DNA from 4 places in the Micromonospora noduli genome. Region 2 is predicted to be linked to each of the others. Evidence: riboswitches for the same ligand, from Rfam matches in the RefSeq annotation. Region 2 holds a riboswitch; each other region holds the start of a gene.

Region 1 (7,694 bases), on a different contig from region 2:
GGTGTCCACCGCGGCGGCGAACTGCTCGTCCGACGTCGCGCGGTAGAGATTGCCGCCCTGGGAGGCGCCGAAGCCCAGTGGACTCAGCCGCAGCGGCGAACCGACGCCGCTGCGGGTCGTCGGACGGGCGGGATCGCGCGCGCCCCGCTGGACGACAGCCGTCACCGCTCGTCCCGATCCACGTTGGTGCTGCCGGTCATCGCCGCGACCAGATCGTCGGTGGTGACCTCGTCGGCGCGGAGTTGGGCGGCGCGCCGACCGAGGCGCAGGACCTCGACCCGGTCGGCGATCTCGAGCACCTGCGGCATGTTGTGGCTCACCAGCACCACCGACATGCCGGCGTCACGGGCACGCCGAACGACGTCGAGCACCCGCCCGGTCTGGACCACACCCAGGGCCGCGGTGGGCTCGTCGAGGATGACCACGTTGGTTGCCCAGATGATGGCGCGGGCCACCGCCACGCACTGCCGCTGCCCACCTGAGAGCATCGCGATCGGGGTCGTGACCCGGGGGATCCGTACGCCGAGTTCGTCGAGGGCGGCGGCGGCGCCGTGGCGCATGGCGCGCTTGTCCAGCAGCCCGAGCCGGCCGAGCGGTCCGGAGCGGAGGATCTCCCGGCCGAGATACAGGTTGGCGGCCACGCTGAGGTCGTCGGCGACGGCGAGGTCCTGGTAGACCGTCTCCACTCCCGCCCGTCGGGCATCGACCGGAGTGGAGAACTGGACCGGGCGGCCGCCGACCCGGATCTCGCCCTCATCGGGTGGGTGCACACCGGACAGGGTCTTGATCAGGGTGCTCTTGCCGGCGCCGTTGTCACCGATCAGCGCGACGACCTCACCTCGACGGACCGTGAAGTCGGCGCCACGCAACGCCTCCACATGCCCGAATCGCTTGACGATGCCGCGGGCTTCGAGGACCGGCGGTTCCGCGTCGGTGGGTTGCTGATGGCTGTCCGCGGTGGCAGTGGGGATCGCGCCCATCACTGCACCGGCGGGTTGGCGCAGCTGGGCTCGAGCACCGCCTTGATCTCCGCCGAGTCGATGTTCTCCTTGGTGACGAACGTGACGCCGGTGTCGGCCGACGCCAGCGGCGCCTTGTCCCGAAGGTGCTTGACCATCTTGTCGACGCCGAAGTAGCCCATCTTGAACGGGTTCTGCACGACCAGCGCGGAGATCTGGCCGTTGCGCACCCCGGCGATCTCGTCCGGGGCCGCGTCCCAGCCGATGATGACCACCTTGCCGGACTTGCCGGCGGCCTGGATGGCCTGGGCGGCACCGAGCACGCTCGGCTCGTTGGCCGCGAAGACGCCGGCGAGCTTGGGGTTGGCGGTGAGGATGTTCTCGGTGACCCGTCGGGCCTCGTTGACGTCACTGCGGCTCGGCTGCTGGCCGACCAGCTTCAGGTTGGGGTACTGGGCGAGACCGGCCTTGAAGCCGTCGACCCGCTCGGTGTTGGTCTGCGATCCGGGCTGGAACTCGACGAGCGCCACCTCGTGGTTGCCGGGGCCGAGTTCGGTGGCGAGCAGCTTCGCCGCCTCGGTCGCCGACGCGCGGTTGTCGGTGGCGAAGAGGGGCACGTTCGACGGCTGCGGGCTGGTGCCGGAGTCGATCATGGCGACCGGGATGTTGGCGCTGAGTGCCTTGTCGGTCGCCGGTGCCAGCGCGCTGGAGTCGGTCGCCGCGTAGACGATGCCGTCGACCTTCTTGGTGACGAAGTTCTGGATCAGGTTGACCTGGCCCTCGACGTCGGTCTCGGTGGTCACCCCGTCCCACTGGACGGTGACGTCCCCGGCGCGCTGCGCGGCGCACTCGGCGCCCGCCTTGACCGTGTTCCAGTAGTCGGCCCCGACCGCCTTGGGTACGACGGCGAGCTTCAACGGGCCGCTCGCGTCCTTGGTCGCGCCGTCGCCGCCGTCACGGACCTCGACCCCGCCGCAGGCGCTGAGCAGGGCGGTCGCCGCGGCTGCGGCCAGGATCGCCTGCGTGCGCAGGAGTCGTCCTCGCGTCCGCCGGCTGGTGGTGGTGTGTGCCATGGTGTGTGTCCTTCCTCGTTCGGACTCTCGGAATGGCATGTCAACCCCGTGATTCCAGCCGCCGGCGGCGGTACTGGTCGAAGTAGACGGCGGCCCAGATGATCACGCCGACGATCACCTGCTGGTAGTGGATGCTGATGTCGAGCAGGACGGCGCCGTTGCGGACCAGGGCGATGAGGAACGCGCCGATGATGGTCCCGACGATCCGGCCCTGCCCGCCGAACAGGCTGGCCCCGCCGATGACGGCGGCGGCGATGACGTCGAGTTCCAGCGAGATCCCGTAGTTGGGCTGGCCGGAGTTGACCCGGGACGCGGCGATCATGCCGCCCAGCCCGACCAGCACGCCGGCCAGCACGTACACCCCGGTCAGGTGCCGCCCGACCCGGATGCCGGAGCGGCGGGCCGCCTCCAGATTGGAGCCCATCGCGTAGGTGTACTGACCGAAGCGGGTCTGGGAGAGCAGGAAGGCGACCCCGACGGCGACCAGGACGGTGATCACCACGGCGAACGGAATGCCGAGGATCTGCCCGTTGCCGAGCAGTTGGAAGGACCGGGGAAGGCCGTAGACGCCGACCGCTCCGGTGATGATGAAGACCAGGCCCCGACCCACGGACATCGTCCCCAGCGTCGCGATGAACGGCGGAATCCGGGCAACCGTCACCAGCAGGCCGTTCAACAGCCCGGCCAGTGCGCCGACGCCGATCGCGACCGCCGTCGCCGCCCAGAGCGAGAAGCCGAGGTCGCGCACGACCATCGCGCCCAACACGCCGGCGAGCGCGGCGACGGACCCCACGGACAGGTCGATGCCCTTTGTGATGATGACCATCGTCTGGGCCGTGGCGATGATGGCGATCACCGCCGTCTGGGCGCCGATGTTGAAGAGGTTGTCCGCTGTGAGGAAGTAGGGACTCGCGAAGGTCAAGGCGATGAACAGGACGACCAGCGCGGTCGCGGCGGTGAACTCGGAGACGGCGTGGGAGATCCGTTCCCGGAACCAGTCGCTGAGTTCGCCGCGCTGCGTGCCGGCGGTTGCCTCGGCGCTACTCATCGTCGGACCTGACCTCCCCAAGCGCGGCGCCGGCGTCCGACGGGGACCCGCCGACGAGCCGAACGCCTGTGAGCGACCGACCCCGCTCGGACGGTGGTGCGGCTAGATGGCCACACATCCCTTGGAGATAGGTCGGATGTTTCCCACGATCAGGCGTTACCATGCCACGCATTCACGTATGTTGCCAAGGTCTTGCGAGCATGTTTTGCCATCGTTACTTGCACCGCCGAAGGCATACGTCCGACCACATCGACATCGCTGCCGCCGTCAGCGTGTTATCGATAACATGCTATGTCCCCAGTTGGGAAGGCGCTGCCGTCTCAGAACGGGGCCAGCCGGTAGACCCGGCTGGCGGTCTGACGCCAGATCGCGGTCCGCTCGTCGTCGGACAGCGGGTCCAGCAGGTCATTGAGGACTGTGACCCAGCGGGTGTACGAGGTGGCGAGCAGGCACACCGGCCAGTCCGAGCCGAACATCAGCCGATCCGGGCCGAACACGTCCAGGGCGTGCTCGACTGCGGGCCGCAGGTCGGCAGCCGTCCAGGGCTGGCCGTCCACCTCGGTCACCAGGCCGGAGAGCTTCGCCGTCGTGTTGGGCTCGGCCGCGAGGGCCAGCAGGTCGCGCTGCCAGTCACCGAGATCGGCGCGCCCGAGCGGGGGCTTGCCGAGGTGGTCCAGGACGAACCGCACCTGGGGCAGGTCGCGGACGAGCCGGGCGGCCGCCGGCAGCTGATGATGGCGCACCAGGAGGTCGAAGGCGAGGCCGGCGGCACCGACCGCGGCGATGCCGTGCCGCACGTCGGGGCGGTCGAGATAGGTCGGGTCGGGTTCGGACTGGACCAGGTGGCGGATCCCGACCAGCCGTTCGCCGCCGCGGGCCCTGCGTAGCCGGGCGAGGCGACGGTCGACATCGGCGGCGGTGAGGTCGACCCAGCCGACGACCCCGGCGATGAGGGGGTCGTCGGCCGCGATGCCGAGCAGCTCGGGCGTCTCCGACCGAACGGCGACGGACTGGACGACCACGGTCTGGGTGACCCCGGCGGCCCGGGTTGCCGGGGCGAGCTCGACCGGCGTGAAGTCGTCGTCGATCGCGGCCATGGTGTGCGGGTCGATCCAGGGCTGTGGGTGCCGCGCCCGGACCCAGAGGTGATGATGCGCGTCGACAATGCCCTGTCGTCGCGCAACCTCGCCGGTCGTCACCGGCCCCGTCCTGGTGTGTTCGTCCACTCTGCACCCCGCCCCGCCGCTGATCGAAACCCTCCGGGTCGACCCGGAGCCACAGAGCCGATCTGGCAGGTTGACCATGTTAGCGGTAACAGAGTGTTCACGAGTCGCGGAACGCGCGCTACGACCGGCTTGCGGCAGTGTCGCCTTTTGGTCTGACGAATCCGCCGGCACCCTGCGGCTCGGTCGGCTCGTTGACCGAGCGATGGGTGCCGCGTTCGGTGCCCGGGGTCCGGGTTGACCGCCCGAGGCGGCACCGCTACCGTCGACCCACTATCTGCGGCGACGCGAGGGAAGCCGGTGTGAATCCGGCGCGGTCGCGCCACTGTGAGCGGTCCCCAACCACAACTGGGGCCGCGAGCCAGGACGCTCGGTCGTCCGCAGCCTTGCGATGGGGACGCGTCATCCCTGGGGAGGTTCGTGTATTCATGTCTAGCTCCGCTTCCAGCCAGCCGGTGGTGCACCCCGCTGGCAGTGCGCGTCTGATGTGGACGGCTCTGGCGACCGTTGCCGTGCTCACCCTGCTGGCGTACCTCGTCGCCTTCGACCAGGGGGCGGTGTCGCGCAGCGGGATGTACCTGCACGAGCTGATGCACGACGGCCGGCACCTGCTGGGCGTCCCGTGCCACTGAACACCACCGCCGCTCCCCCGTTCCTCGCCGTCCTCGTCCGCGGGCTGCTGGCCGGCCTGATCGCCGGCCTGCTGGCCGGGGCGTTCGCGTACGTCGCTGGCGAACCGCACGTCGAGGCAGCCATCGCCATCGAGGAGGCGGCGACGCACGCCGAGCCCGCCGCCGGTGCGCACGATCACGAGGACGCCCTGGTCGGCCGGTCGGGTCAGCGCGGCGGTCTGTTCCTGGCCACCAGCCTGTTCGGGGCCGCGATGGGTGGCCTGCTGGCCACGGCGTACGTCCTGCTGTCCCGGCGGCGTCGCGGCGACGACGACGGGCGGTCGGGTCTGCTGCTGGCCGGCGGGGCGCTGCTCGGCGCGGTGATCGTGCCGTTCGTCAAGTACCCGGCGAACCCGCCGGCGGTCGGCGACCCGGCCACCATCAACCAACGGACCGTCACCTACCTGTTGATGGTGGTGCTCGGGCTGGTGGCCGTGTGGGCCGGCTCGCTGGGCTACCGGTCGGTCGGTGCCCAGGCGCCGACGTGGCTGCGCGCCGCCGGGGCCACGGGCGGGTTCCTGCTGGTCACGGCAGTGTCGTACGTGGTGATGCCGTCCTTCCAGGAGGTTCCGGCGGACTTCCCGGCGACCCTGCTGTGGAGTTTCCGACTGGCCTCGCTCGGCACCCAGGTCGTGCTCTGGACCGGCATCGGCCTGCTGTTCGCGGCCCTGATGCACCACGAGCGGCGTCGCCGGGCCGGCACCGCACTGCCGAGCACGTGACCGGCACCAGCCTTCGGCTGGTCGCCCACGGTCACACCGCCGCTCTGCGCCGGGCCCGCTTCGGCGGCGCCGACGACGGCCTGGACGAGGGTGGCCTGCGTGCCGCACTCGCCCAGGCCCAGGCGGGCGCAGACCGGCGCGGGCCCCTCGGCGTCAACGCCACCTGCCTGTCCAGCCCCGCGGTGGCCGCCCGACAGACCGCCGACGCCTTCGGCCTGCTGCCGACGATCGAGACCGCGTTGGCCGACTGTGACTACGGGGACTGGTCCGGACGGTCGCTGGAGGAGATCGCTGAATCGCAGCCGCAGGCGCTGCACGACTGGCTGTCCGCACCGGGGTCCGCGCCGCACGGCGGTGAGTCCGTCACGGCCGTGCGGGATCGGGTCGGCAGCTGGCTGGACGAGCAGCAGGAAGCCGGTGGACGCGTCATCGCGGTCACCCACCCACTGGTGATCCGGATCGCGGTGGTGCACGCCCTCGGTCTTCCGATGGCGACGTACCGGCAGGTGGACGTGGAGGCCCTGGCCGTCGTCCGGCTCACCAGCCAGGGCGCGCGCTGGCAGCTCCGACTGGGCGCGCCGCGAGCAGGTTGAGGTCGAACCGAACGGCGCAGGCCGTGGCCACCAGGAGTGGACACGGCCTGCGCTCGTTCGGCGACTGTCAGCCGCCTGCTCAGTGATGCCGGTGGGGCAGGTGCAGCTCGACCGGCTCGGGCGGAAGGTCGTCGACACCGGCGGCGACGGCCTGTTCGTGACGGCGACGCGCCGAGGGCAGGGCCAGTGCCGCGAAGACGGCCAGGACCGCGACGCCCGCGCACACCCAGAAGCCGGCGGTGAACGCCGCGTCGGTGGGCAGCCCCTGCGGGGTGCTGTTCGACGTGATGACGGCCGCCACGACCGCCGCGCCGATGCTGCTGCCGATGGTGCGGGCGATGGTGTTGACGCCGCTCGCCTCGCCGGTCTGCCCCGCCGGGACGCTCTCGATGATGGCGTTGGACATCGCCGCGAACGCCAGGCCGATGCCGGCGCCGGTGAGCACCCCGGAGAGCAGCACCTGCCAGGTCGCGCCGTGCGCGAGAGCCGGCAGCGCGAATGCGACGACGACCGCGACAGTGCCGAGGAACATCGGAACCTTGGGACCGAAGCGACGGTCCAGCAGGCCCGCGAGGGGACCGAAGACCACCATCATCAGGACGGTGGGCAGCAGGAACAGGCCCGCCTGGGACACCGTCTTGCCGAACCCGTACCCGGTGGCGGCGGGAAGTTGCAGCAGGGTCGGCACCAGCACGAACGTCCCGAACATCGCGAAGCCGAGGATCAGGGCGACGAGGTCGGTGGCCCAGACACCGCGAATCCGCATCAGGCGCATGTCGATGAGCGGCTCGCGTACGCGTAGCTCGACCCGGACGAACACCACCATCGCGACCGCGCCGAGCAGGAACAGGCCGATGGTCTTCGGCTCGGTCCAGCCCCAGCCCTGCCCCTTGCTCACGGCCAGCAGCAGCGAGACCAGCGAGACCGACAGGATGGCCGCGCCGAGCATGTCGAGCCGCCCGGGCGTGCGGACCCGCGACTCGGGCATTCCGAAGATGGCTCCGAGCAGCGCGACGACGACGAGGACCAGCGGCAGCCAGAACAGCCAGTGCCACGACAGGTGCTCCACGATCGGGCCCGCGGCCACGATGCCGACACCGGCGCCGACCCCGAAGATCGCCGACAGCAGGCCGACGGTGACGCCGACCTTCTCCCGGGGCAGTTGGTCGCGGACGATGCCGATCGACAACGGCAGGATCGCTCCGGCGGCTCCCTGGAGCGCCCGCGCGACGATCAGCACTGTCAGGTTGGGGGCCAGGGCGGCGAGCAGGGTGCCCGCGGCCAGGGCCGCGAGGACGCCGATGAGGACCCGACGCTTGCCGATCATGTCACCGAGACGTCCGAGAATGGGCGTCAGCACCGAGGCGGCCAACAGGTACGCCGTGAGCACCCAGCTGATGTCTCC
Region 2 (7,694 bases):
GGGCGAACAGCACCGCCACGATGTCACCCTTCGCGCCGAAGACGTGCGGAACCCGCGCGTCCCCGCTGAACCCGGCGTCCGCCCAGTCGGGCAGGGACCCCGTCTCGACGCGCGCCGCGCAGGCGGTCTCGGTGCTCGCGGTGGTGGCCGCCCCCGCCGTCGGCGCCGCGCCGCTGGTGGTGGTCGTGCACCCCGCCAGCAGGACCACCGAGGATGCCAGCATCAACCTTCCCCAGGAACCCATCTCGCCCCTTCCGATACGCGCCGAGGACTCGTCGCACCTTTCCGACACCGCCCGGGCCGGCCGGGTTCCTATTGCTCTGACCGGGAACGTCTACCGGGTTGACGGCGGCGAGGCCAGAGGGGACAGACCCTTACGGGCGCGTGTGAGGATGTCCAGGTGGAACAGACACTGGGTCGGCAGGCGGCCTCGGACGCGGTCAGCGACCAGGGATGGCGGTATTTGCTGGGCGCGTTGCGCACGTCGGTCCCCGTCGCCTCATTGGTCCAGGCAACCGAGGCGGCGGCGCGTGTGGTGGCGGCGTGCGGTAGCGACGCCGACGGGCACCTACGCGCTGATATCCGACCAGACCGGGTCGTCCTGACCCTGCAGTCGGCGGATCGGGCGTCGCTCACCGCTTGCGATATCGACCTTGCGCATCGGATTTCCGCCGCCATGAGGAACGTCGGGCTACGGACGGCGCCTGAGATTGGTACGGGAGCTTCGCGGTCGGTGCAGCTCGTGGAGATCGCTATCGACGCGCTCGACATCGCAGCGGTCCGGCCGTTCTGGAAGGCCGTGCTGGGCTACACGGACGAGGCGGGAGCCGACGGTCCCAGGGATCCGATCGTCGACCCGGTCGGGCAGGGGCCGGCGATGTGGTTTCAGCAGATGGATCAGCCACGCCCGGACCGGAATCGCATCCACTTCGACATCTGTGTCCCGCACGACGAGGCACCACGACGGATCGAAGCCGCGCTGGCGGCCGGTGGCCGACTTGTATCCGCGTCCCATGCTCCCGCCTTCTGGGTTCTCGCCGATATCGAGGGTAACGAGGCTTGTGTGACGACCTGGCAGGGCCGAGACGACTCGTAGACCGGGCTGACCGCCAGCGCTCCGCTCGGCTGTCGACGCGTTCGTCAGACAAATTCGCTGTCCGTGGTCGGAGCGTACTGGTACACAACCGAGGTGCAGAACATGTTGGATTTTCCTGAGGTCCTGCGGCTGATCGAAGACCGCTCGGCCGCGGTCCGCGCCGCGATCGCGTCCGCCCCCGATCTTGACGTCCAGGTCCCGACCTGCCCGGACTGGACGCTGCGCGAACTGGCGCAGCACCTCGGCGACGGCCGCCGCCGCCAGGCCGCCATCATCGCGGCTGGCCCGGGCGCCGAGCCCCCGGCGAGGACGGACCCGAAGGGCGCCCCGACCGCCCCCCGGGACCGCGAAGCCCTGGACGCCTGGCTCGCCGAGTCGACCGAGCTCATGCTCGACGCGATGCGCGCGGCCGGCCCGGACCGCGGCTGCTGGACCTGGTGGGGCCGCTCGCAGGCCCCGCAGACCAGCGGAGCCGTGGCCCGCCACCAGATCCAGGAGTTGGCCGTCCACACCTACGACGCCCAGCTCACCCAGGGAGCCGCGCAGCCGCTGCCGACGGACGTCGCGGTCGAGGGCGTCGACGAGTTCCTGACGACCGTCGCGGCGACGACCGTCCCCTGGCCGTTCAAGCCGGCGACCATCGACCTGCACACGACCGAGGGCCGCTCCTGGCGCCTGACCCTCAACGCCGACGGCGTCCGCTGCGACGACCTCGCCGCCGACGCGGAGCCGGGCGACATGGCGATGCGAGGCGCAGCGAGCGAACTGGTCCTCTACTTCTACGACCGCGTCCCGCTCGACGGCCTGGAGACCACCGGCGACACCCAGCCTATGGAGCAGCTCGCAGACTGGGACCCGAACGCGCACTAGCCCAGTGAGCGCGCGATCTCGATTGCCTCGGCCTTGGCGAGGGTGCCCTCAAGCCGGTAGCTCACGTCGTTGTCCTGCCAGATCAGGGTCGAACCGGCCAGTCGGGCGGTCTCCCGGCGGATCCCGCCCGCCCGGTCCACGTAGGACAACACGTGCGGGCCGTCGACCCAGACGGCGAAGTCGCCGTTGACCTGGACCCAGTTCGCGCCCGGCGGAGTGACCTCCTTGTGGAAGGCCAGGTCGAGGTGACCGTCGAACGCGTCGACGCGCAGCGCGCCCCCGTCGTAGAGCAGCGTCGCCACCCGGTACCGGCCCGTGGCGTCCGGGTCGGCGACCAGCACCTGCTCGGGCGTGCCCAGCATCGCCGGCAGGCGGATCGGAAACCGCACCGACCGTTGGGCCTCGTCCAGGGCGACGGCCCGCTGCCCGGGCAACGGCGACGCGGTGCCGCCGGGCGGCGTCGGGGACGGTGAGGTGGCGATGCTGACCCCGGCGAAGCGCAGCAGCCCCGTGACGACGTCGGCGATCGCGCCCCGCGTCGGCGGCAACACCGCCACCAGCAGGGCGACGAGCGCCACCGCGGCGAGCGACCGCCACCGGCGCCGCCGGGGCGCGGGCGTGCCGAGTCGTACGCGGACGCGGGCGGTCACGTCGGGTGGATCGGGGGTGTCCAGCCAGGCGGACAGGTCGCGCAGTTCCCGTTCGAGGTCACCCATGCCGGACCTCCTCACGGTCGAGCAGGCCACGAAGCTTCGCCAGCGCCCGGGACGTACGCGACTTCACAGTGCCCCGGGGCCAGCCCAGAGCCGCCACCGTCTCCTCCTCGGTGAGATCGAGGAAGAACCGGCAGACGATCACCTCGCGGTCCCGTACCGGCAGTTGTCGCAGGGCCTGCACCAGCGACGCCCGGCGCTCCCCGGCGAGGACCGCGCCGACCGCGTCGTCCTCGGCGATCTCGGACGTCGGGTCCGCTGCCGCCGCCCGCAGGACGAGGCCGTCGCGCCGGCCACGGGAGCGGTGCAGGTTGCGGGTCTCGTTCGCGACGATCGCGAGCAGCCACGACCGGAAGGACGCGTCACCCCGGTAACGGGACAGCTTCCGGTACGCCTTCACAAACGCCTCCTGGATGACGTCCTCGGAGTCCGAGCCCGCGCCGAGCAGCACCGCGGTCCGGTACGCGGACGCGGTGTGCCGGGCGACCAGGAGGTTGTACGCCTCCAGGTCACCTGCCCGAGCGCGGGTGACGAGCGCCTCGTCGTCCAGGGGAGCCTCCGTTCGGATCACACTCATGACACCGCCCAGCCGCCGCGGGTTCCACAGGGATTTCCCGACGCAGGTCAGCTCTCTCCCATCCGGCGTGCAGCGTATTGCCAGGAACCGGTGCTGCACTGGAGGGACGTCGAGGAGAGGGGCGGGGCATGAGCTGGTTCAACCGCCGGTCACGGGGTGCCGAGGCGACCCCGACGAAGCTGGACCGGGAGGCGACCCGCGACGACCTCGCGGCGCTGGAGGCGTTCGTCGCCACCCGACGCGGGGTGGAGTTCTACCTGGAACCGGAGACGACCGCGACGGACACCACAGTGGTGGCGATCGCCCACGACGGCGAGTGGATCCGCCGCCGTACCGGAACGCCCCGCGCGGCCGGGGCCATCGCCCGCAAGCACGCGGTGCCGCTGTACGAGGCGGCACGCACCGGCTACCCGGAACGGATGCGGACCTGGAGCCGGGCCCACCCGGAACGCCACGCCCGCTGATCGGGGCGTCGACCGGTGTCGGTCGTCGCGCGTGGCGTGTTCGGTCTCGGGCAGTCCCCGGCGGACGAATCGTCGACTACCCACGCATGTGTCGTTCGGCGCCTTGGAGCTGAATCGTTGGCGACATCGCCGTAGGTCCGGACCTGAAGCCGAGGCGCGGATCGGGAGCCGAGGCGCGGACCGGGAGCCGAGGCGGCTGAATCGTCTACGACATCAGCTCCAAAGGGGCCGCGTGAACACTCCGCCCCCTGCCACGGGCCAGTCCGCGAGGCCGATCAACCAGTCGCCCAGCCCGCCAATGTGGCGAGAGGCAACCCGCGCGCGCCTATATTCCCGCAGGTCAATGCTGTGAGCGTGGTCGGGTGGCGGTGGGGTCCGCGTTGACCGGCGGCGCGCCGGTGTGGCAGCATTCGCGGCCTGACGGCAGTGAAGGAAGTCGGTGCGAATCCGACGCGGTCCCGCCACTGTCACCGGGGAGCGATCCCCCCTCGTGAGTCACGGCCGTGTGTCTGCGGTTGGAAGGCCGGGGGAGAGCGTTGATCCGGAAGCCAGGATACTTCGGCCGTCGGGACGTACCCCAGGGCGTGGACACCCGAGGAGGACCCGATGACGCACGGCGTCTCATTCATCGACGATTGTCGTCGTATTGCGCTCCAGGCAGTGCATTCCAAGGACACCGGCCACCGGCACCGCTGAGCTGATCGCCCGGCGCTGACCGGCCCCGACCCATGCGTCGGTGTGCCGTTCGCTCGGGCCGTCGTACCGGCTGACGCCGTACCCACCCGAATCGCCCCGGTCGCCCCCGTGAGGGCCCAGGGCGTCACTCTCCGGAGCCTGCCGTGCGCATCCTGCTGCTGTCCACCGCCGACACCGACCTGCTGGCCGCCCGCGCCAGCGGCGCCGACTACCGGCTCGCCAACCCCGCGCGGGTCGCCGCCGACGAGGTGCCCGCCCTGCTCGACGGGGTCGCCCTCGTCGTCGTACGCCTGCTCGGCGGTCGGCAGGCGTGGCCGGACGGCCTCGCCGCGGTGCTCGCCACCGGCGTGCCGACGGTCGTGCTCGGCGGCGAGGCGCTGCCCGACGCGGAGCTGATGGCCATCTCCACAGTGCCGTCCGGGGTCGTCACCCAGGCGCTGGCGTACCTGGTGGAAGGCGGCCCGGACAACCTCGGGCAGTTGGCCCGGTTCCTCTCCGACACGGTGCTGCTCACCGGCGAGGGGTTCGCCGCACCCGCGCCCACCCCGGCGTACGGCGTGCACGGCGAACACCCCGCCGACCCGGACCGGCCCACAGTGGGGATCGTCTTCTACCGGGCGCACGCCCTCGCCGGCAACACCGACTTCGTCGACGTGCTCGCGGACGCGGTCCGCAAAGCCGGCGGCAACCCGCTGCCGATCTTCTGCGGCTCGCTGCGCGGGCTGACCGCGGGCGCCGGCCCACTCGGACTCTTCGCCCGCTGTGACGCGCTGCTGGTCACGGTGCTCGCGGCCGGCGGCGCGGTCGCCGCGGACGCCTCCGGTGGCGGCGACGAGGACGCCTGGGACGTCGGCGCCCTGGCCGCCCTGGACGTGCCGGTCATCCAGGCGCTCTGCCTCACCAGCACCCGCGCGCAGTGGGCCGACAGCGACGCCGGCTTGTCCCCACTGGACGCCGCCATGCAGGTGGCCATCCCCGAGTTCGACGGCCGGATCGTCACCGTGCCGTTCTCGTTCAAGCAGATCGACGCCGACGGGCTCTCGGTCTACGCCGCCGATCCCGAGCGGGCCGCCCGGGTCGCCGGGATCGCGGTGCGCCACGCCCGGCTGCGGTACGTGCCGCACGCCGACAAGCGGGTCGCCGTGGTGCTCAGCTCGTACCCCACCAAGCACTCCCGGGTCGGCAACGCCGTCGGGTTGGACACCCCGGCCTCGGCGGTCCGGCTGTTCGCCGCGTTGGCCGAGGCCGGCTACGACCTGGGTGACGCGCCACCGCCCGACGACGGCGACGCGCTGATCCACGCGCTGATCGCCGCCGGTGGTCACGACGTGGAGTGGCTCACCCCGAAGCAGTTGGCCGCCGCCGAGGCCCGGATACCGGGACCGACGTACCGGCGCTGGTTCGACGAGGTCCCGGCCGAGCTGCGCGGGCGGATGCGGGAGCACTGGGGTGAACCGCCGGGCGAGCTGTACACCGAGGGCGGCGACATCGTGCTCGCGGGGCTGCGCTTCGGCAACGTGGTGCTGCTGATCCAGCCGCCCCGCGGCTTCGGGGAGAACCCGATCGCCATCTACCACGACCCGGACCTGCCGCCCAGCCACCACTACCTGGCCGCGTACCGCTGGCTGACCGCGCCGGTCGCGGACGGCGGCTTCGGCGCGGACGCCGTGGTGCACCTGGGTAAGCACGGCACCCTGGAGTGGCTGCCCGGCAAGGGCCTCGGCCTGGCCGCCGACTGCGCGCCCGACGCGGTCCTGGGCGACCTGCCGCTGGTGTACCCGTTCATCGTCAACGACCCCGGCGAGGGCACCCAGGCCAAGCGGCGGGCGCACGCCGTTGTCGTCGACCACCTGGTCCCGCCGATGGCCCGCGCCGAGACCTACGGCGACCTGGCCAAACTGGAACAACTGCTCGACGAGTACGCGACAGTGCAGGCCCTCGACCCGGCCAAAGTGCCCACCGTACGGGCCCAGATCTGGGACCTGGTGCGCGCCGCCGAGCTGCACCATGACCTGCACGCCGAGGCGATGCCCGAAGCGGACGACTTCGACGACTTCGTGCTGCACCTCGACGGGTACCTGTGCGAGGTCAAGGACGTGCAGATCCGCGACGGGCTGCACATCCTCGCCGACGCGCCCACCGGCGAGCCCCGGGTCAACCTGGTCCTGGCGGTGCTGCGCGCCCCACAGATCTGGGGCGGCGCCCGGGCCCTGCCCGGCCTGCGACAGGCCCTCGCCGTCGCGTACTCCCTCGACGAGCAGGAGCTGCTCGCGTCGCCGGGACAGCGACTGGCACTGCCTGCGGCGCTGACCGACGTGGTGGACGGGCCGGCCGGCACCGCCGCCGACGCGATCGACCTCATCGAGGCCCTCGCGCGGCGGCTGGTCGTGGGCATGGAAACCCTGGACTGGGCAGTGGACATGGTTGACGCCGTGGTGACCGAGGTGACCGGTCGGTCGATTCCGGACGTCGCCGCGGTCCTGCACTTCGCCGCCACCGAGCTGGTGCCGCGACTGGACCGGACCACCGACGAGCTGACCAACACACTCGGGGCGCTGGACGGGAGGTTCGTGCCGCCCGGCCCGTCCGGCTCACCCACCCGCGGCCTTGTCAACGTGCTGCCCACCGGCCGTAACTTCTACTCCGTCGACCCGAAGGCCATCCCCAGCCGCAACGCCTGGGACGTCGGGGTGGCCCTCGCCGACTCGCTGCTGGCCCGGCACCTCGCCGACACCGGGGCGTACCCCCGCTCGGTGGGGTTGACAGTGTGGGGCACCAGCGCGATGCGGACCCAGGGCGACGACATCGCCGAGGTGCTCGCGCTGCTGGGCTGCCGGCCGGTCTGGGACGACCGGTCCCGGCGGGTCACCGGCATCGAGGTGGTGCCGACCGCCGAGCTGGGCCGCCCGCGCGTCGACGTCACAGTGCGCATCTCCGGGTTCTTCCGCGACGCGTTTCCGCACGTGGTGGCGCTGCTCGACGACGCCGTCCGGCGGGTCGCCGCCCTGGACGAACCGGCCGAGGAGAACTACCTGCGGGCGCACGTCGCCGCCGACCTCGCCGAGCACGGCGACGAGCGGCGGGCCACCGCCCGGATCTTCGGCTCCAAGCCCGGCGCGTACGGCGCTGGGCTGCTGCCCCTGATCGACGCGCGGACCTGGCGCAGAGACGCCGACCTGGCCGAGGTGTACGCGGTGTGGGGCGGATACGCGTACGGCCGGGGCCTGGACGGGCGGGAGGCGCGCGCCGACATGGAGCGCTCGTTCGCCCGGATCGCG
Region 3 (7,694 bases), on a different contig from region 2:
GCGCGCAGCACGAACCGCAGCGCCTCGTCGGCGTCCGTGACGTTCGGCGCGAAGCCGCCCTCGTCACCGACGTTGGTGTTGTGCCCGGCGGCGGCCAGGGACGCCCTGAGGGTGTGGAAGACCTCCGCGCCCATCCGGACCGCCTCGGCAAACGTCTGCGCTCCGACCGGGGCGATCATGAACTCCTGGAAGTCGAGCGGATTGTCGGCGTGCGCGCCACCGTTGATGATGTTCATCATCGGCACCGGCAGCAGGCGGGCGCCGACGCCACCGACGTAGCGGTACAGCGGCTGCCGGTGGGCCAACGCCGCAGCCTTCGCCGTCGCCAGGGACACCGCCAGGATCGCGTTGGCGCCCAGTCGACCCTTGTCCTTGGAACCGTCGAGAGCGATCATCGTCTCGTCGATCAGGGCCTGGTCCTCCGCGTCGAGCCCGAGCACCGCGTCGGCGATCTCGCCGTTGACCGCGGCGACGGCCGTGCTGACGCCCTTGCCGTGAAAACGCGTCCGGTCCCCGTCGCGCAGCTCGACCGCCTCGTTCGCCCCCGTCGACGCGCCGGACGGCACGGCCGCCCGGCCGGTCGACCCGTCGGCGAGGACCACGTCGGCCTCCACTGTCGGGTTGCCCCTGCTGTCGAGGATCTGCCGAGCACGCACCCGACTGATTGCCGTCATCACACACTCCCTGCTCAAGCTGCCTGTTCGCAGCCAGACTGGCAGGAAACGGCGGCCCTGACACCGCGACGATGGACACGTTGACCCGTACCCCGGGGTGCGGGTTTAGGGTCGCGGGATGCGGGTGGGTGAGTTGGCACGCCGGACCGGAACCACGGTCCGGGCACTGCGGTACTACGAGTCGGCCGGGCTGGTCGTACCCCGGCGGCTGAACAACGGCTACCGCGAGTACGACCCGATCGCGGTGCGGCTGGTGGCGCAGATCCGGGAGCTGATGGCGCTCGGCCTCACCGTCGAGGAGACCCGGCCGTTCGTCGAGTCGATCGCCGATGGTTCCGACGACACCGACGTGTGCGCGGCGGCGGTGGCCACGTACCGCAGCACCATCACCAACCTCCAGGAACGGATCGGCAAGCTGACCGCCCAGCGGGACGCGCTGGACGCGCGCCTGGACGCCGCCGCGACCCAGGTCGTGCCCGGCAGTCCCGCCGAAGGCGCCGACCCCACCGCGCTGGTCGGCGTCAGGTTGCCAGCGCTGTCCTTCTACGGCACCGACGGCCGCCCGGTCGATCTCGGCGCGCTCGGCCCCGGCCGCAGCGTCATCTTCGTCTACCCGCTGACCGGACGACCGGGCGTCGACCTGCCCAACGGGCTGCTGGAGATCCACGGCGCGCGCGGCAGCACCGAGCAGGCCGCCTGGTTCCGCGACCACCACGCCGAGCTCCGCGCGGCCGGCGCCGCGCGGGTGTACGGCCTGTCCGCGCAGTCGACCGGGTACCAGCGAGAACTCGCGCACCGACTGCGGCTGCCCTACCCGCTGATCCCCGACCCGAGGCTGACCCTGGCCGACGCGCTGCGGCTGCCGACCCGCACCGCCGGCGACATGACGCTCTACGAGCGGCTGACGCTGATCGTCGCCGACGGCGCTGTCGAACACGTCTTCCACCCGATCCCGGACCCGGCGTCGCACCCACTGCACGTGATGCGGTGGCTCACCAAGCGACGCCAGGCCCCCGGATCGGTTGCCGCCTAGAAATCGTCGTCGAAGGCGACAGTGCCGCTCACCCCGACCTGGTACGCCGACACCCGCCGCTCGAAGAAGTTGGACAGCTCCTGGACGTCCTGCAACTCCATGAAGCCGAACGGGTTGCTCGACCCGTAGTGCGGGGCGATGCCGAGCTGGGCGAGCCGGCGGTCGGCGACGTGCTGGAGGTACTCCCGCATGTCGGCCAACGTCAGACCGGGCACACCATGGCCCAACAGGTCCTCGGCGAACTGCACCTCACACTCGACCGCCTCGGTGAGCATCCGGCGAACCTGGTCGGCGAGGTCGTCGTCGAACAGGTCCGGTTCCTCGGCACGGACGGTGTCGACGACGTCGAACGCGAACGCCATGTGCATGGACTCGTCGCGGAACACCCAGTTGGTGCCCGAGGCGAGGCCGTGCAGCAGGCCGCGGGAGCGCAGGAAGTAGACGTACGCGAACGCGCCGTAGAAGAACAACCCCTCGATGCAGGCGGCGAAGCAGATCAGGTTGAGCAGGAACGTCCGCCGGTCCTCGCGGGACCGCAGCTCCCGCAGGTCGTTCAGTGAGTCGATCCATCGGAAGCAGAACTCGGCCTTGCGACGGATCGAGGGGATGTTCTCGATGGCGGCGAAGGCCTCGAAGCGCTCCGTCTCGTCGGGCACGTACGTGTCGAGCAGGTTGAGATAGAACTGGACGTGCACGGCCTCCTCGAACAGCTGACGGGACAGGTAGAGGCGACCCTCCGGGCTGTTGACGTGCTGGTAGAGGTTGAGCACCAGGTTGTTGGCGACGATCGTGTCACCGGTGGCGAAGAACGCCACCAGGCGGCTGACCAGGTGCCGTTCGGCCGGCGACAGCTTGTCCAGGTCGGCGAGGTCGGCGTGCAGGTCAACCTCCTCGACGGTCCAGGTGTTGCGGATCGCGTCGCGGAACCGGTCGAAGAAGTGCGGGTAGCGCATCGGGCGGAGAGTCAGGTCCATCCCGGGGTCGAGCAGCATGTGCGTGGTCCTCGTGTCGGTGGTGCTGGCGTCGGTGGTGGTGGCGCTGTCGGCGGGGGTCACTGGCAGGCCTCGCACGACTCGGGGTTCTCCAGCGAGCAGGCCAGCGCCTCCGCGTCAACCACGACGGCGGGCGCGACAGCGCTGACGGTGGCCTGCTGGATCCGCGTCGCGGGGCGCGAACGCAGGTAGTAGGTGGTCTTCAGGCCGGCCTTCCAGGCGTACAGGTACATCGAGGAGAGCTTGCCGATGGTCGGCGCGGCCAGGAACAGGTTCAGCGACTGGGACTGGTCGATGAACGGGGCGCGGGCGGCGGCCAGGTCGATCAGCGCCCGCTGCGGCAGCTCCCACGCGGTGCGGAACAGCTCCCGTACGCCGGCCGGCAGCTCGGCGATGTCCTGCACCGACCCCTCCGCCCGCTTGATCGCCGAACGGATCCGCTCGGTCCACAGACCGCGGGCCTTCAGCTCGCGTACCAGAGCGGTGTTGACCTGGAGGAACTCCCCCGACAGAGTCTCGCGCTTGAACAGGTTGGACACCTGCGGCTCGATGCACTCGTAGCACCCGGCGATCGAGGCGATGGTCGCTGTCGGCGCGACCGCCACGAGCAGCGAGTTGCGCAGCCCGTACGCCTCGACCCGCTCACGCAGCGCGTCCCACCGCGCGGTCTGCGTACCCTCGACACCCCACAGGTCGGGCTGGAGCTGTCCCCGCGCGGCCCGGGTCTGCGGGTACGCCGGATGCGCGCCGAAGTCGCGCGCGAGGTCGGCGGAGGTCTCCAGCGCGGTCAGGTACAGCTCCTCGCTGATCAGGGTGGACAGCTCCCGCGCGGCCGGCGAGTCGAACGGCAGCCGTAGCGCGAAGAAGACGTCCTGGAGGCCCATCAGCCCGAGTCCGACCGGCCGCCACCGGGGGTTGCTCGCCGCCGCCTGCGCGGTCGGGTAGTAGTTGATGTCGATGACCCGGTCGAGGAAGGTCACCGCGGTCCGCACCGTGGCGCGCAGCCGCTCCCAGTCGATGCCGCCGTCGGTGAGGTGGGCGGCGAGGTTCACCGAGCCGAGGTTGCACACGGCGGTCTCGGTGTCACTGGACACCTCGACGATCTCGGTGCAGAGGTTCGACAGGTGCACCACGTTGCCCGGCTCGGCGGTCTGGTTGCAGAGTCGGTTGGCGGCGTCCTTGAAGGTCATCCATCCGTTGCCGGTCTGGGCGAGGGTCCGCATCATCTTCCCGTACAGCTCCCGTGCCGGGACCTGCCGCACGTAGCGACAGTGCGCCTCGGCCTCCCGGTACGCGGCGTCGAACCGCTCCCCCCACAGGTCGGGCAGCTCGGGCACCTCGTGCGGGTCGAACAGCGACCACAGCTCGTCGGCCTCGACCCGGCGCATGAACTCGTCCGGGATCCAGTTGGCCAGGTTGAGGTTGTGGGTGCGCCGGGCGTCCTCGCCGGTGTTGTCCCGCAGTTGCAGGAACTCCTCGATGTCCGGGTGCCACGGCTCCAGATAGACGCAGGCCGCGCCCTTGCGCCGGCCACCCTGGTTCACCGCGGCGACGCTCGCGTCCAGCGTGCGCAGCCACGGCACGATCCCGTTGGACTGCCCGTTCGTGCCCCGGATCAGCGCACCCCGGGAACGGACCCGGGAGTACGCGATGCCGATGCCACCGGCGAACTTGGACAGGTTGGCGACCTGGGCGTACCGCTGGTAGATCGAGTCCAGCTCGTCGAGCGGGGAGTCGACCAGGTAGCAGGAGGACATCTGGGTGTGCCGGGTGCCGGAGTTGAACAAGGTCGGTGAGCTGGGCAGGTAGGCCAGGCTGGACATCAGCCGGTAGAAGTCGACCGCCTCGTCGGCCGTCCGGGACAGTCCGCAGGCCACCCGCAGCAGCCAGTACTGGGGGGTCTCCAGCACCAGTCGGCTGGTGGGGTGGCGCAGCAGGTAGCGGTCGTACACGGTGCGCAGGCCGAAGTACTCGAACCGGCGGTCGCCGTCCGGGTCGATGGCGTGGTCGAGGGTCGCGGCGTGCGCGGCGACGAACGCGGCGGTGTCGTCACCGATCAGGCCCTCGGCGTGGCCGACCCGGATCGCCGCGCTGAACGAGGTGATGCCCTGTCGACGCACCTCCTTGTCGACGTAACCGGCCAGCAGCCGCGCGGCGAGGCGCGAGTACTGCGGCTCCTCACCGATCATCTCGGCCGCGGTCTGGATGGACAGCCGGTCCAGTTCGGCAGTGGTCGCGCCGTCGTAGAGGCCGCTGATGGTGCGGGTGGCCACCCGCATCGGGTCGACGTCGGTCAGGTCGTCGGCCCACCGTTCAACCGCTCGGACGATCTTGTTCACGTCCACGGGTTCGGTGCCGCCGTCGCGCTTGCGGACCTGCATCGGCGTCCGCCGCACTGTCGCGTCGCCGCTGGTCGGGACTACCTCGGTGACTGTCACCACTCGCTCCTCGGAGTTCGAGACCTGGTGGCCCGGACGCGAGGAGACAGACACCAACGGACGCCACGCCAGCCCGGCGTGGGTCAGGGGGCGTCAGCCGTCCCACGCGGCCTCGGACCGCCGCCCACCCGGGTACGGGTACGCGGCGCGCTGGCAGGTCTTCGGACTCGCGGGCACGACCGGTGTCGCCGGTCTCCTACTGGCCGTCGCTTCCCAGGCCGATTGGTGGCCCAGTGCTGTTGACGGCGGTCGTTCCCACTCACCGCTGCGGGACAGTCCCGGATTTCCACCGGGTTCCCTGTTGCCTCGACCACCCCGGATGAGCGGCCGAACCAGCTGCGCTCGACACCATATATAGGGACGCAGCCGTTGTCACACCCCACATGTCGTTCTCGGGCGTGTCGGCACCGACTCGGTGACCACCGTCACCACCCCGGCCGGCCACGCCACGCCGACCGACGCCCGGCACCGGAGACGGGCTCTCCGGGCGGGTGTCGACAGTCGACAGAGATTTGACGTATCGAGGCCAGGGTGGCGCAGGCCGCACTCATACGCCACCGTCAATGCCCCGTGATGGGATGGAACATCCAATCTCCACGGACCGCCACTCCCGCCACCTTCACCCGTCAACCGGCACGATGGGCGGCGAGGCGGATCGGCACGGCGAGGCAAACATCATATGTCTGTGGGCCTGCGATGATCGACATCGTTGACGCGCCGGAGCGGCCCTCCGTATACTCCCAGTGATCATCTGATCTTTAGCCTAGCCGGGCGAGGAGCGCATGCCGCAGATCACCGCCGTCACCGTCGAAGACGTCCGCTTCCCCACCTCCCTGACCGCTGACGGGTCAGACGCCATGAACAAGGACGGCGACTACTCGGCGGCCTACGTCGTCCTGCACACCGACGGCGTCGACGGCGTGGGCGCGCCACTCGCGGGGCACGGCCTGACCTTCACCATCGGTCGAGGCAACGACATCGTCGCGGCGGCGGCAGTCCACCAGGCACAGCTTCTGGTGGGCCTGGACGTGGCGACGATGGCAGCGGACATGGGCGCGGTCTACCGCCTCCTCACCTCCGACTCGCAACTGCGCTGGCTCGGCCCCGAGAAGGGCGTCGTCCACCTGTCCCTGGCCGCCGTGCTGAACGCGTCGTGGGACCTGGTCGCCCGGCTCGCCGACAAGCCGCTGTGGCGGCTGCTCGTCGACATGTCCGCCGAGCAACTCGTCGACATCGCGGACCTGCGCTACCTCTCCGACGCGCTGACCCGTGACGAGGCACTGGCCATCCTGCGGGCCAAGGAGGGCACGAAGGCCGCCCGCCTCGCCGAGCTCGACCGGACCGGCTACCCCGCCTACACCACATCCGCGGGTTGGCTCGGCTACGGCGACGACAAGCTGCGCCGGCTCTGTCAGGAAGCGGTGGACACCGGCTACGGCTACGTCAAGCTCAAGGTGGGCGCCAACCTCGACGACGACATCCGCCGATGCGCGATCGCGCGGGAGATCCTCGGGCCGGATCGCAACCTGATGATCGACGCCAACCAGGTGTGGGACGTCGGTCAGGCCATCGAGTGGGTCACCGCCCTCGCCCAGTTCACGCCACTGTGGATCGAGGAGCCGACCAGCCCCGACGACATCCTGGGCCACGCGGCCGTCCGCCGCGCCGTCGCGCCGATCGGCGTCGCCACCGGCGAACACTGCCACAACCGGGTGATGTTCAAGCAGCTGTTCCAGGCCGAGGCCATCGACTTCTGCCAGCTCGACACCGGCAGGTTGGCCAGCATCAACGAGATCGTCGCCGTGCTGCTGCTCGCCGCGAAGTTCGACGTCCCGGTGTGCCCGCACGCCGGCGGTGTCGGGCTGTGCGAGATGGTCCAACACGTGTCGGTGCTCGACTACGTCGCGATCTCGGGGGACCTCACCAACCGGGTCACCGAGTTCGTCGACCACCTGCACGAGCACTTCACCGATCCCTGCATCATCCGGGACACCGGTTCCGGCAGCGGATACGTCCTGCCCAGCCAGCCCGGCTACTCCACCCGGATGCGTCAGGAGTCGGTGGCGCTCTACCGGTTTCCCGACGGCCACTACTGGGCGGCGACAGACCCGACTACCGTGTCATCTCCGGAGGCGGCGTACGTGATCGCGGGTGGGAAGGCCACCCCCGCCGGCCGCTAGGGGGGTCGGTCATGTCTCGCACTGACGAAGTGGTCAACGGCATCAAGCGGATGATCCTCGAAGGGCAGTTCAGGCCCGGGGACCGGTTGCCCATCGAGAAGGACCTCGCCGAGCAGCTCGGTGTCTCGCGGGGGTCCCTGCGCGAGGGGATGTCAGCCCTGTCGATCCTCGGCATCGTCAACATCCGCCAGGGCGACGGCACCTACGTCACCAACCTCGACGCGCCACAACTGCTGGCCCCGATGGGTTTCGTGGTGGACTTCCAGGGCCAGGGCGACCCCCGCCACATCCACACCGTTCGCCGTCTGCTGGAGTGCGAGGCCGCCTGCCTGGCGGCGACCAGGATCACCGACGAGGCCCTGACCCAGGCGGGTGAC
Region 4 (7,694 bases), 630 kb from region 2:
GCCATCTCGTGCAGCTCCATCGGCGACAGCGAGGTCGTCGCACTCGTCACCGTGACGTCGGTGTCGCCGTCGTTGACCAGAGTCCCGAAGGCCGCCGTCATGCCCTTGTCGGCCGCCTTCACCCACGGGTCACGAATGCCGAGCACACCAGCGTCCGGGTTGGCCGAGGCCGACGCGGACGGGCCCGCCTGCGCTGTCGACGGCGAGTCCGACGAGCCGCAACCGGCGACGCCCACCGTCAGGATCGCGGCGACGAGGATGGCGGCCGACCGGCGGCGTGAAGCGTTCGGGCTGGTGGTGCGCATGTGTTCTTCCTCCGATGGTTGCTGCTGGGAGGTTGGTCGGCCGCAGCTCGGAGAAAGTTCCGGACTCAGGGAACGTTGATCGTGAACTCCCCGGTGTGCACAGTGCCGGCGACCTGGAAGTCGAAGAAGGCCCGGTACCGGCCTGAACTCGGCGCGGTCAGCCAGAACTTGACAGTCCCGTCGACCAACTCCTGCTCGGGGTGGACGTGCACGTAGCCGAGGTCACCCTCACGCACCACGACCAGGTGCCCGTACGCGCCCAGGTATCGCTCCAACTGCGCCGGGACGGTCGGGTCGGCGCTGACCTGGAAGTGGATCGGCGCCGTCACCCCCACCGTCGGGGTGCCGGTCATCGACACCGCGTACGGACCGGCCGTCGCCTGCGCCTGCGCCGGCGGCAGCGCGGTCGGGCTGTGCGCGCCGGGCACTGTGTGATCAACGCCCAGCACGAGAGGCTGCTGGGTGCCGTCGGCCGCGGTGACGGAGAAGTCGGCGAAGACGCGGTAGCCGCCGGGTCGGGCCAGCGTCAGGGGCACGCTCCAGGTGCCGTCGGACGCCATCGTCGGGTGCAGGTGCTGGTAGCCGGTCAGGTCGCGGCCCACCACGATCAGGTGCAACGGCTTGTCGTGCACGACCGCGAAGCGGGTCGCCGCCTGCCGGTCGGTCCCGACGATCCGGAACCGGTAGTCCGCGCGTACACCGGGCGGTTGGGACCGCTCCATTGGTTGCAGGGTGTACCCACCGGCGCTGACCGTCGTGCCGGTCGCCAGCGTCGCGCCCGTCGCGTCGTCACCCCGATGCGTGTGCGGCCCCGTACCGGCCGGGTGTTGGTGCCCGTCGGTCGCCGAGCCCACCTGGCCCGAGGCGGGCGGCCCACCGGCTGACGGTCGTGCGTTACCGGCCGCCGGACTCTCGTCGGCGGTGCCGATACGGGCCAACCCGAACCCGGCCAACAGAGCGATCACCAGACCGCCGACGAACAGCGCCAGGTGGGTGTTGCTCAACCGGGACCCAGGCGTCGCGGCGGCCAGGTCCGTGTCGGGCCGTGGTCCGGGGTCGACCGTCGGCTCGCCCTCCGTGCTGGCGAGGGCCTTGGTCACCTGATCGGTAGGCGTCGGATCGACCGCAACGCCCGTGCGGGCCGTGACGACCGTGTTGCCCTTGCGCGCCGCCGGCACTGTGGCGGGCCGCCGCTTGTCACTCGCGGTACGCGCGACGACGCCGGTCGCCGCGCCGACCTTGCCCCCGCCGACTTTGCCAGCGCCGGCCTTGCCCCCGACGGTCTTGTCCCCAGCAGCCTTGCCGCCGACGGTCTTGCCAGTGCCGGCCCTGTTCGTGGTACGGGCGCCACCGCCGCGTCGACCGGAGGTCGCCGCCGAGGTACGGCCCCGGCCGGTGGGTGTGCCGCCGGATCGGCGACGCCAGACGACGAACCCGGCCACCGCCCCGACCGCCGCGACCGCCGCCGCCCAGCCGGCCCAGGCCAGTGCCCCGGGACCGCTCTCCTCGGTCGACCCGGTCGACGGGGCCACCGCGGCCGGCGGGGTCGACGGATCGTCCGCGGTGGTCGGCACCGCCGAGGCCTGCCCGGACGTGTTGTGCTGCTCGGTGGCGGACACCAGCGCCGGGTCCGGCTGGGTCGACGGCGGGCTCCATCCCTTCGGCGCTGCTGTCACCCGCCCGTCGTAGCGGAAGGTCAGGGTGCCCCGCACGGTGTCGCCGTCCGAGGCGACCGACAGGTAGCTCACCGAGTACTGGCCCTTGGCGGGCAGGTGGGCGACGGACACCACAGCGGGGAACCCCGTCGTGTACTCCCGTGGCTCGAACTGCCCGTTGACCAGGAAGTACTCCCGCACCGGCTTCTCCAGCGGCTTCGGCTCCCCCTGCGACCAGCCGTTGTCGACACGGGTGCCGCCCGGGGCGGTGATCGTGAAGAACGCGTTGGCGGCGGCCTTCTCGGTGAAGTAAAGCCGCACCTCCGTCAACGGCTCGCGCACTGTGGCGCCGCTCGCCGGTGTGGACGCGGCGAGGGTCCCGTGCGCTGCGGCGGGTTGGGCGGACGCGAGGAGGGCGACCGCCGAGGCGAGGAGGAACGCGAGGAGGCCCGAGACCACCCGGCCGCAAGTCTGGGGGAGACGACGCATCTGGATATCCTCACCCTCGCGAGACTTTTTTCAAGAGGCGACGATCTTCTTCCTCAGACGACTAAAAGTTGACGATGAGGCCATCCGCCGCTGCGGCAGGACGCCCCGGGTGGACAGATCCCCTGGCCAGCTATGCTCGCCGACGGCGCTGGTTCGCCCCGTCGTGACCGGCTGGGCGTCGTAAGAGGGAACCCGGTGGAAATCCGGGGCTGCCCCGCAGCGGTGAGTGGGAACGACCGCCGTCATCAGCACTGGGCCAGTGGCCTGGGAAGCGACGGCCAGTAGGGGACCGGCGCGACCGGTCAGGCCCGCGAGTCCGAAGACCTGCCGGCGCCGCGTACACAACCGTGTGCGCTGCCGTCGGCCTCGCGGGTGGGCTGAGCGGGTGACGGGCCGTGCGTGTGGCACACGGCCAGGTCCTCGCCAGCGTGTGTCCGCGACCCGGCGGTGTGGTTTCCCGAGGGACGGACTACCGCTGTGCACGACACCACCACGATCGCCGGTCGAGCGCCGTCGGCGTCGCACCTGACCCTTTCGCAGATCATGGACCAGCACCACACCAACCTGATGGGTACGGTGCACGGCGGCCGGATCCTCAACCTCATCGACTCCGTCGCCGGTGTGGTCGCCGCCCGGCACTCCGACGGGCCGGCTGTGACCGCCGCCATCGACGAGACGGCGTTTCTCCGCGCGGTGCGGGTCGGTGACGTCGTGCACGTCGACGCCCGGATCACCTGGGCCGGCCGCAGCTCGATGGAGGTGGCGGTCAAGGTGACCGCCGACCGGTGGGACCGGGCGGTGCCGCCCACCGACGTGGCAACCGCCCACCTGGTCATGGTCGCCATCGACGACGACGGTCAGCCTCGGACGGTGCCGCCGCTGCTGCCGGAGACCGATGGGGACCGACGCCGGTACCGGGAGGCGGAGATCCGCCGGAAGCACCGACTGGCGCTGCGGCGCGCGCTGCTCGACGGTGCCGAAGACGACTGACCCGGGCGTGGTCCGCCCGTGGCGGCGCTGGCGCGGTCCGAGGAACCCGCCCCGCCGCCCATCCGGTCGGATAGCGTCCATGTGAAGCCTCGATCACGGAGAGTGTGGATGGTTATGCGCGCTGCGGTGCTGCGGGAGTTCGACGTTCCGCTGACGGTCGAGGAGATCGATCAACCCACCCCCGAGCGCGGGCAGGTGCTGGTGCGGATCGTCGCCAGCGGCGTCAACCCGCTCGACACGAAGATCCAGGCAGGTAAGGCCGCGCACGCGCGCGTCCACCTGCCTGCGGTGCTCGGCCTGGACCTCGCCGGTGTCGTCGCGGCGGTCGGCGCGGAGGTGACCGGCTTCGAGCCGGGAGACGAGGTGTACGGGCTGTGCGGGGGCGTGGGCGACCTACAGGGTTCGCTGGCCGAGTACGCCGCAGTGGACGCCCGGTTGCTGGCCCGCAAGCCGAACGCACTCTCGATGCGGGAGGCCGCCGCGTTGCCCCTGGCGGCGGTCACCTCCTGGGAAGGGCTGGTCGACCGGGCTGGCGTCCGCGCCGGGCAGAAGGTGCTGGTGCACGGCGGTGCCGGCGGGGTCGGTTACGTGGGCGTCCAACTCGCCCAGGCGCTCGGCGCCGAGGCGTACGCCACCGGCGGGCCGGCGAGCATGCGGGTGATCGAGAGTCTGGGCGCCGTGCCGATCGACTACACCACGAGCAAGGTCGAGGAGTACGTCGAGAGGCACACCGGCGGCGAGGGCTTCGACATCATCGTGGACAACGTCGGCGGCGCGACGCTCGACGCCTCGTTCGCGGCGGTGCGCACCTACCATGGGCACGTCGTCAGCGCGCTGGGCTGGGGCTCACACTCGCTCGCCCCGCTGTCGTTCCGCGGCGCGACCTACTCCGGCGTGTTCACCCTGCTGCCGATGTTGACCGGGCGCGGCCGCGAACACCATGGCCTCATCCTGCGCGAGATCGCGACGCTGGCCGACGCCGGCGCGCTGCGCCCCCGACTGGACGAGCGCAGGTTCACGCTCGACACGGTCATGGACGCCCACGACCTGGTTGCCGGCGGCACCGCCGAGGGCAAGGTCGTCGTGGACGTCGCCGGTTGAGCCGAGCCGTTCGTTCACGCCGAAGAGGTCGCTGGTTCGGTACCAGCAGTATTGGGATGGCAGGTTGACCGCTGTGTCGTAAGCGGTGATGCGCGCTTACAGCTCTGGGGGGCCGAAAGGCTGCCCCTCCTTCGCTACGAGCTCCAGACCGGCGAGGTTCGCAATCTTCTTCATGCGCTCAAAGACTTCGTACCTGGCGCTCTGTATTTCGTCGTCTGTTCGTCCGACTCGCCACCTGAACACCTGCGCCCGCAGCAGGAGCGCGAGCTGCAACACGTGGTGGTCTAATGCCGCCAACAGCTCCGGTGAGTCCTCCTGGGCATCGACCTCCTGGCGGAAGACCACCGCGTACTGAGAAGCCTGCTCCACCTCAATCAACAGCGCCGCGAACCGCCGGGGTAGATCAGGAAGGTGGGGTGCCACCTCCCGCATTAACTCGCTGAGGCTCTGACCCACCTCTTCGCTACTGCCGTAGATCACAGCCGACTCATAGTCGACGGCCGCTCGTGTCAGCACGTCGCCCGCGTCTCGCGCCCGCTTGCCCGTTTCCCGCTTGTCTTGCGTCCGCACCCGGTACCACTCGATGAACATGTTGCCGAAGACCCCGCCGAGTAGCCCGGATGCCAACGCAATCAACGGCGAAACCCACCAGGGACCAACTCCGGCGCTGTTGTCCGCAGCGAGCAAAGGGATGACGACGGCCTCTTCTGACAAGAGAGTTCCTTCCGGCGCGGTCCGCACGCCAGGCCGTCGAAGGACGGCGAGTAGTGACTATCGACGCCTAGCCTTGACGAGATTCGCCCAGGTCACTGGCTGCAAGGTGCCGCTCGGCCTGGACCGGCAAGGAGCCTTACCTGTAGTTGTTGAACTGCATAGCTGAGCCGTACCCGACCGCGACGTGAGTCCGTCCATGGGCCCGCCGGATGCAGTCGATGATGCTCCTTTCTCTCAGCGCTTTCGGCCGGGGCTGTTCCGGTTACCGCGGCCTGCCAGGCCGTACGCGGCGGCCCCGATCAGCAGCCCGACGATGGCTCCCATCAGGCCGGTGCCCAGCGCCGAGTCTCCTGCCTCGTACCCATCGCTGCCCAACCAGCCCCAGAGCGCCCCACCGAGTGCTCCCAGGACCAGGCCGACCAGCGGGAGGCTTTTCCTCATACCCACCATAATGATGTCCCCGCCAGCGGAGGGCTAGCGTCGCCCGCCGAGAAACGTGCGTGCGATTGGCGTGCCCGATCCGTGCCCGACACAGCGGTGAACACGGGGCCACATCGATACCCAGCCGGTCCTGCAATCGACGCCCTATAGCTGTGTCTCGCGTGACGTGACTACCCACCGTACGAATCAAGGCGATTCCGAAGCTGACAGTGTGGTTCGATCTCCGTCACGGGCTTAGCAAGTAGGCCCCAGACCAGGACGTCAGTCCCCGTCGAAGCCCCGGTACGTGTCCGACCTATCGATGGCGTTGGCGAACTCGGCAAAGTCCATGTTCGCGATGGTGAGGTTGGCCGAGACGTCCGCGTACCAGCGGGGCGGCACCCGGAAGGTGCGGCCGGGCTCTTCCGCCAGGTCGAGTGCGAGAAGCGGGCGTTCGACGTCCGCCATCGTGGTCGCGTCGGCAAGGAAGAGGTACGTCAGCCTATCTTCGTGGCTTGCCGCGTTGCCGGCGTCGACCAGCTCATGGAGGCTCACGCCCATGTACTTCGGGTCGCTGACGAAGGTTGCGCTGCCCTCGCCCTCCCAGGCGCGCAAGGCCGCCTTTACGGCTTCCCAGGCAGTGCGCCATGTGTTGGGCGCTTACTTCCGGGGCGGGGGAGTGAGCCAGGCCAGGGGTTGTCCGCTGAGGGCGGCGTCGGCGAGGCGGTGGGCGCTGGCGGTCTTGAGCGCGGTTCGTGAGCTGTCGATCCAGCGCTGCACGTTGTCGATGCCTTGGTGGCGGTACTCGACGGCTTGGATGAGGCATTCCAGCTTGTCGGCGTCACGAGCAACGACAGCTTCGAGTGTTTCGCCAGCTTCGTATTCGGCGACTGCGGCGGTGATGACGTCGGCGACGGCTGGGGGACAGGCGGCGACCTGGTCGGCGGTGACGGCGGTATTGGGCACGGCGGTGAGATAGCGCTTGGCGATGTGCGGGATGTCGGTGATTCGGGTTTCCTGGGTGTCGTGCAGGACGCAGAGCATCGACACTCGGGCTGGGTCGGCGCCCTCCATGGCGGCGAGCATCATTCCGATGAGCGCCGTTCGGAAGGAGTGCTCGGCGATTGACTCGGGTTGCTTGACGCCGGCGAACCACCAGCCGGTCCGGGCGGCGCGTTTGAGGACGCCGGCTTCGAAGATGAAGTTCATCGCTCCGGCGGCGTCGTGGTCGTCGGTCATCTGCCCGTCCCTGTGCCGGTGAGTCCGTCCGCCCGCAGGCTGTAGACGATAGAGGTTAGTTCCTGCCGCGACTGCGCGGAGATCCGGTCACTGTCCAGGAGCGGGACACTGCGATCGAGAAGCGCCCGAGTCGCGGCGGGGTTGTCGAGAGCGAGACCGCGTCGTGCGGCCAGCAGAGCCCAGACGTTGTGGATGTTGAGGTCGACGAAGGGATGCCCTGGATCGAGGCGATGGACCAGATGCCGAAGAAGGATTGAGCCGTGCCAGTCAGCTAGCGCTTCGGGCATGAAGGAGTCGTCGCGGTGGCGGAACGGGATCTCGCCCACCCAGTACGCGGAGTAGTTGAGGGCTGCTCGCTCGCAGGTGTCGTCGGGGTGCGCGCGAGCGATGAAGTCTCTCAACGGTTCCGGGTCGCCCTGGTTGGCGAGGGACGTGACGACGGAGCGAGCGTCGGGCCACAGCGGTGACCAGGTGCGAAAGGTGGTCGTGCGTTGTGCTCGGGCGGTGGTCTGGGTGAGCCAACCTGCTGCTGCCTTGGTGGGGTCCATGCCGGCGAGGAAGCAGGCTTGCCGGTGCAGCAGCACATTTCGATGCCGTCCGGCTGCGGCGCGATCGGCGAGCACGTGAAGGTGCGCGAAGAATGCTCGTTGCTCGTCGACGGGCAGGGTCGGCCCGGACGCTACTGGACCCCGCCGGGGATGGGCGATGGGTAGTCCTTTGGCGAAGGTGGGTGTCTGCCCGAGGACGGCCCAGAGGATCAAGTCGGTCAGACGGTGGGTGA

What was found. Region 2 has a riboswitch for cobalamin ahead of cobN (cobaltochelatase subunit CobN). Riboswitches for the same ligand answer to the same signal wherever they lie in the genome.
Region 1: it holds a riboswitch for cobalamin, as region 2 does, so the genes downstream of both, MED15_RS33050 (CbtB domain-containing protein) here and cobN (cobaltochelatase subunit CobN) in region 2, are expected to answer to the same signal.
Region 3: it holds a riboswitch for cobalamin, as region 2 does, so the genes downstream of both, MED15_RS33010 (ribonucleoside-diphosphate reductase subunit alpha) here and cobN (cobaltochelatase subunit CobN) in region 2, are expected to answer to the same signal.
Region 4: it holds a riboswitch for cobalamin, as region 2 does, so the genes downstream of both, MED15_RS03015 (acyl-CoA thioesterase) here and cobN (cobaltochelatase subunit CobN) in region 2, are expected to answer to the same signal.

The regions. Positions count from the first base shown of each region.
Region 1 is NZ_PYAC01000043.1:315,924-323,617, forward strand. Features, by position in the region: gene MED15_RS33025 (aldo/keto reductase) at 1-165, opposite strand, end outside; gene MED15_RS33030 (ATP-binding cassette domain-containing protein) at 162-980, opposite strand; gene MED15_RS33035 (ABC transporter substrate-binding protein) at 980-2,032, opposite strand; gene MED15_RS33040 (ABC transporter permease) at 2,073-3,080, opposite strand; gene MED15_RS33045 (amidohydrolase family protein) at 3,401-4,279, opposite strand; cobalamin riboswitch at 4,553-4,696, shown strand; gene MED15_RS33050 (CbtB domain-containing protein) at 4,732-4,935, shown strand; gene MED15_RS33055 (CbtA family protein) at 4,926-5,696, shown strand; gene MED15_RS33060 (histidine phosphatase family protein) at 5,693-6,289, shown strand; gene MED15_RS33065 (MFS transporter) at 6,369-7,694, opposite strand, start outside.
Region 2 is NZ_PYAC01000001.1:70,177-77,870, reverse strand. Features, by position in the region: gene MED15_RS00350 (hypothetical protein) at 1-223, opposite strand, end outside; gene MED15_RS00345 (VOC family protein) at 401-1,096, shown strand; gene MED15_RS00340 (maleylpyruvate isomerase N-terminal domain-containing protein) at 1,199-1,966, shown strand; gene MED15_RS00335 (hypothetical protein) at 1,963-2,682, opposite strand; gene MED15_RS00330 (RNA polymerase sigma factor) at 2,675-3,256, opposite strand; gene MED15_RS00325 (hypothetical protein) at 3,385-3,720, shown strand; cobalamin riboswitch at 4,125-4,301, shown strand; gene cobN (cobaltochelatase subunit CobN) at 4,560-7,694, shown strand, end outside.
Region 3 is NZ_PYAC01000043.1:307,008-314,701, forward strand. Features, by position in the region: gene eno (phosphopyruvate hydratase) at 1-674, opposite strand, end outside; gene MED15_RS33000 (MerR family transcriptional regulator) at 793-1,707, shown strand; gene MED15_RS33005 (ribonucleotide-diphosphate reductase subunit beta) at 1,704-2,699, opposite strand; gene MED15_RS33010 (ribonucleoside-diphosphate reductase subunit alpha) at 2,759-5,080, opposite strand; cobalamin riboswitch at 5,273-5,489, opposite strand; gene MED15_RS33015 (enolase C-terminal domain-like protein) at 5,920-7,317, shown strand; gene MED15_RS33020 (FadR/GntR family transcriptional regulator) at 7,329-7,694, shown strand, end outside.
Region 4 is NZ_PYAC01000001.1:703,958-711,651, reverse strand. Features, by position in the region: gene MED15_RS03025 (copper chaperone PCu(A)C) at 1-305, opposite strand, end outside; gene MED15_RS03020 (copper resistance protein CopC) at 371-2,449, opposite strand; cobalamin riboswitch at 2,582-2,795, shown strand; gene MED15_RS03015 (acyl-CoA thioesterase) at 2,993-3,439, shown strand; gene MED15_RS03010 (zinc-dependent alcohol dehydrogenase family protein) at 3,548-4,540, shown strand; gene MED15_RS03005 (hypothetical protein) at 4,637-5,254, opposite strand; gene MED15_RS03000 (hypothetical protein) at 5,489-5,695, opposite strand; partial or broken gene MED15_RS02995 (DUF6924 domain-containing protein) at 5,957-6,304, opposite strand; gene MED15_RS02990 (HD domain-containing protein) at 6,335-6,913, opposite strand; gene MED15_RS02985 (helix-turn-helix domain-containing protein) at 6,910-7,694, opposite strand, start outside.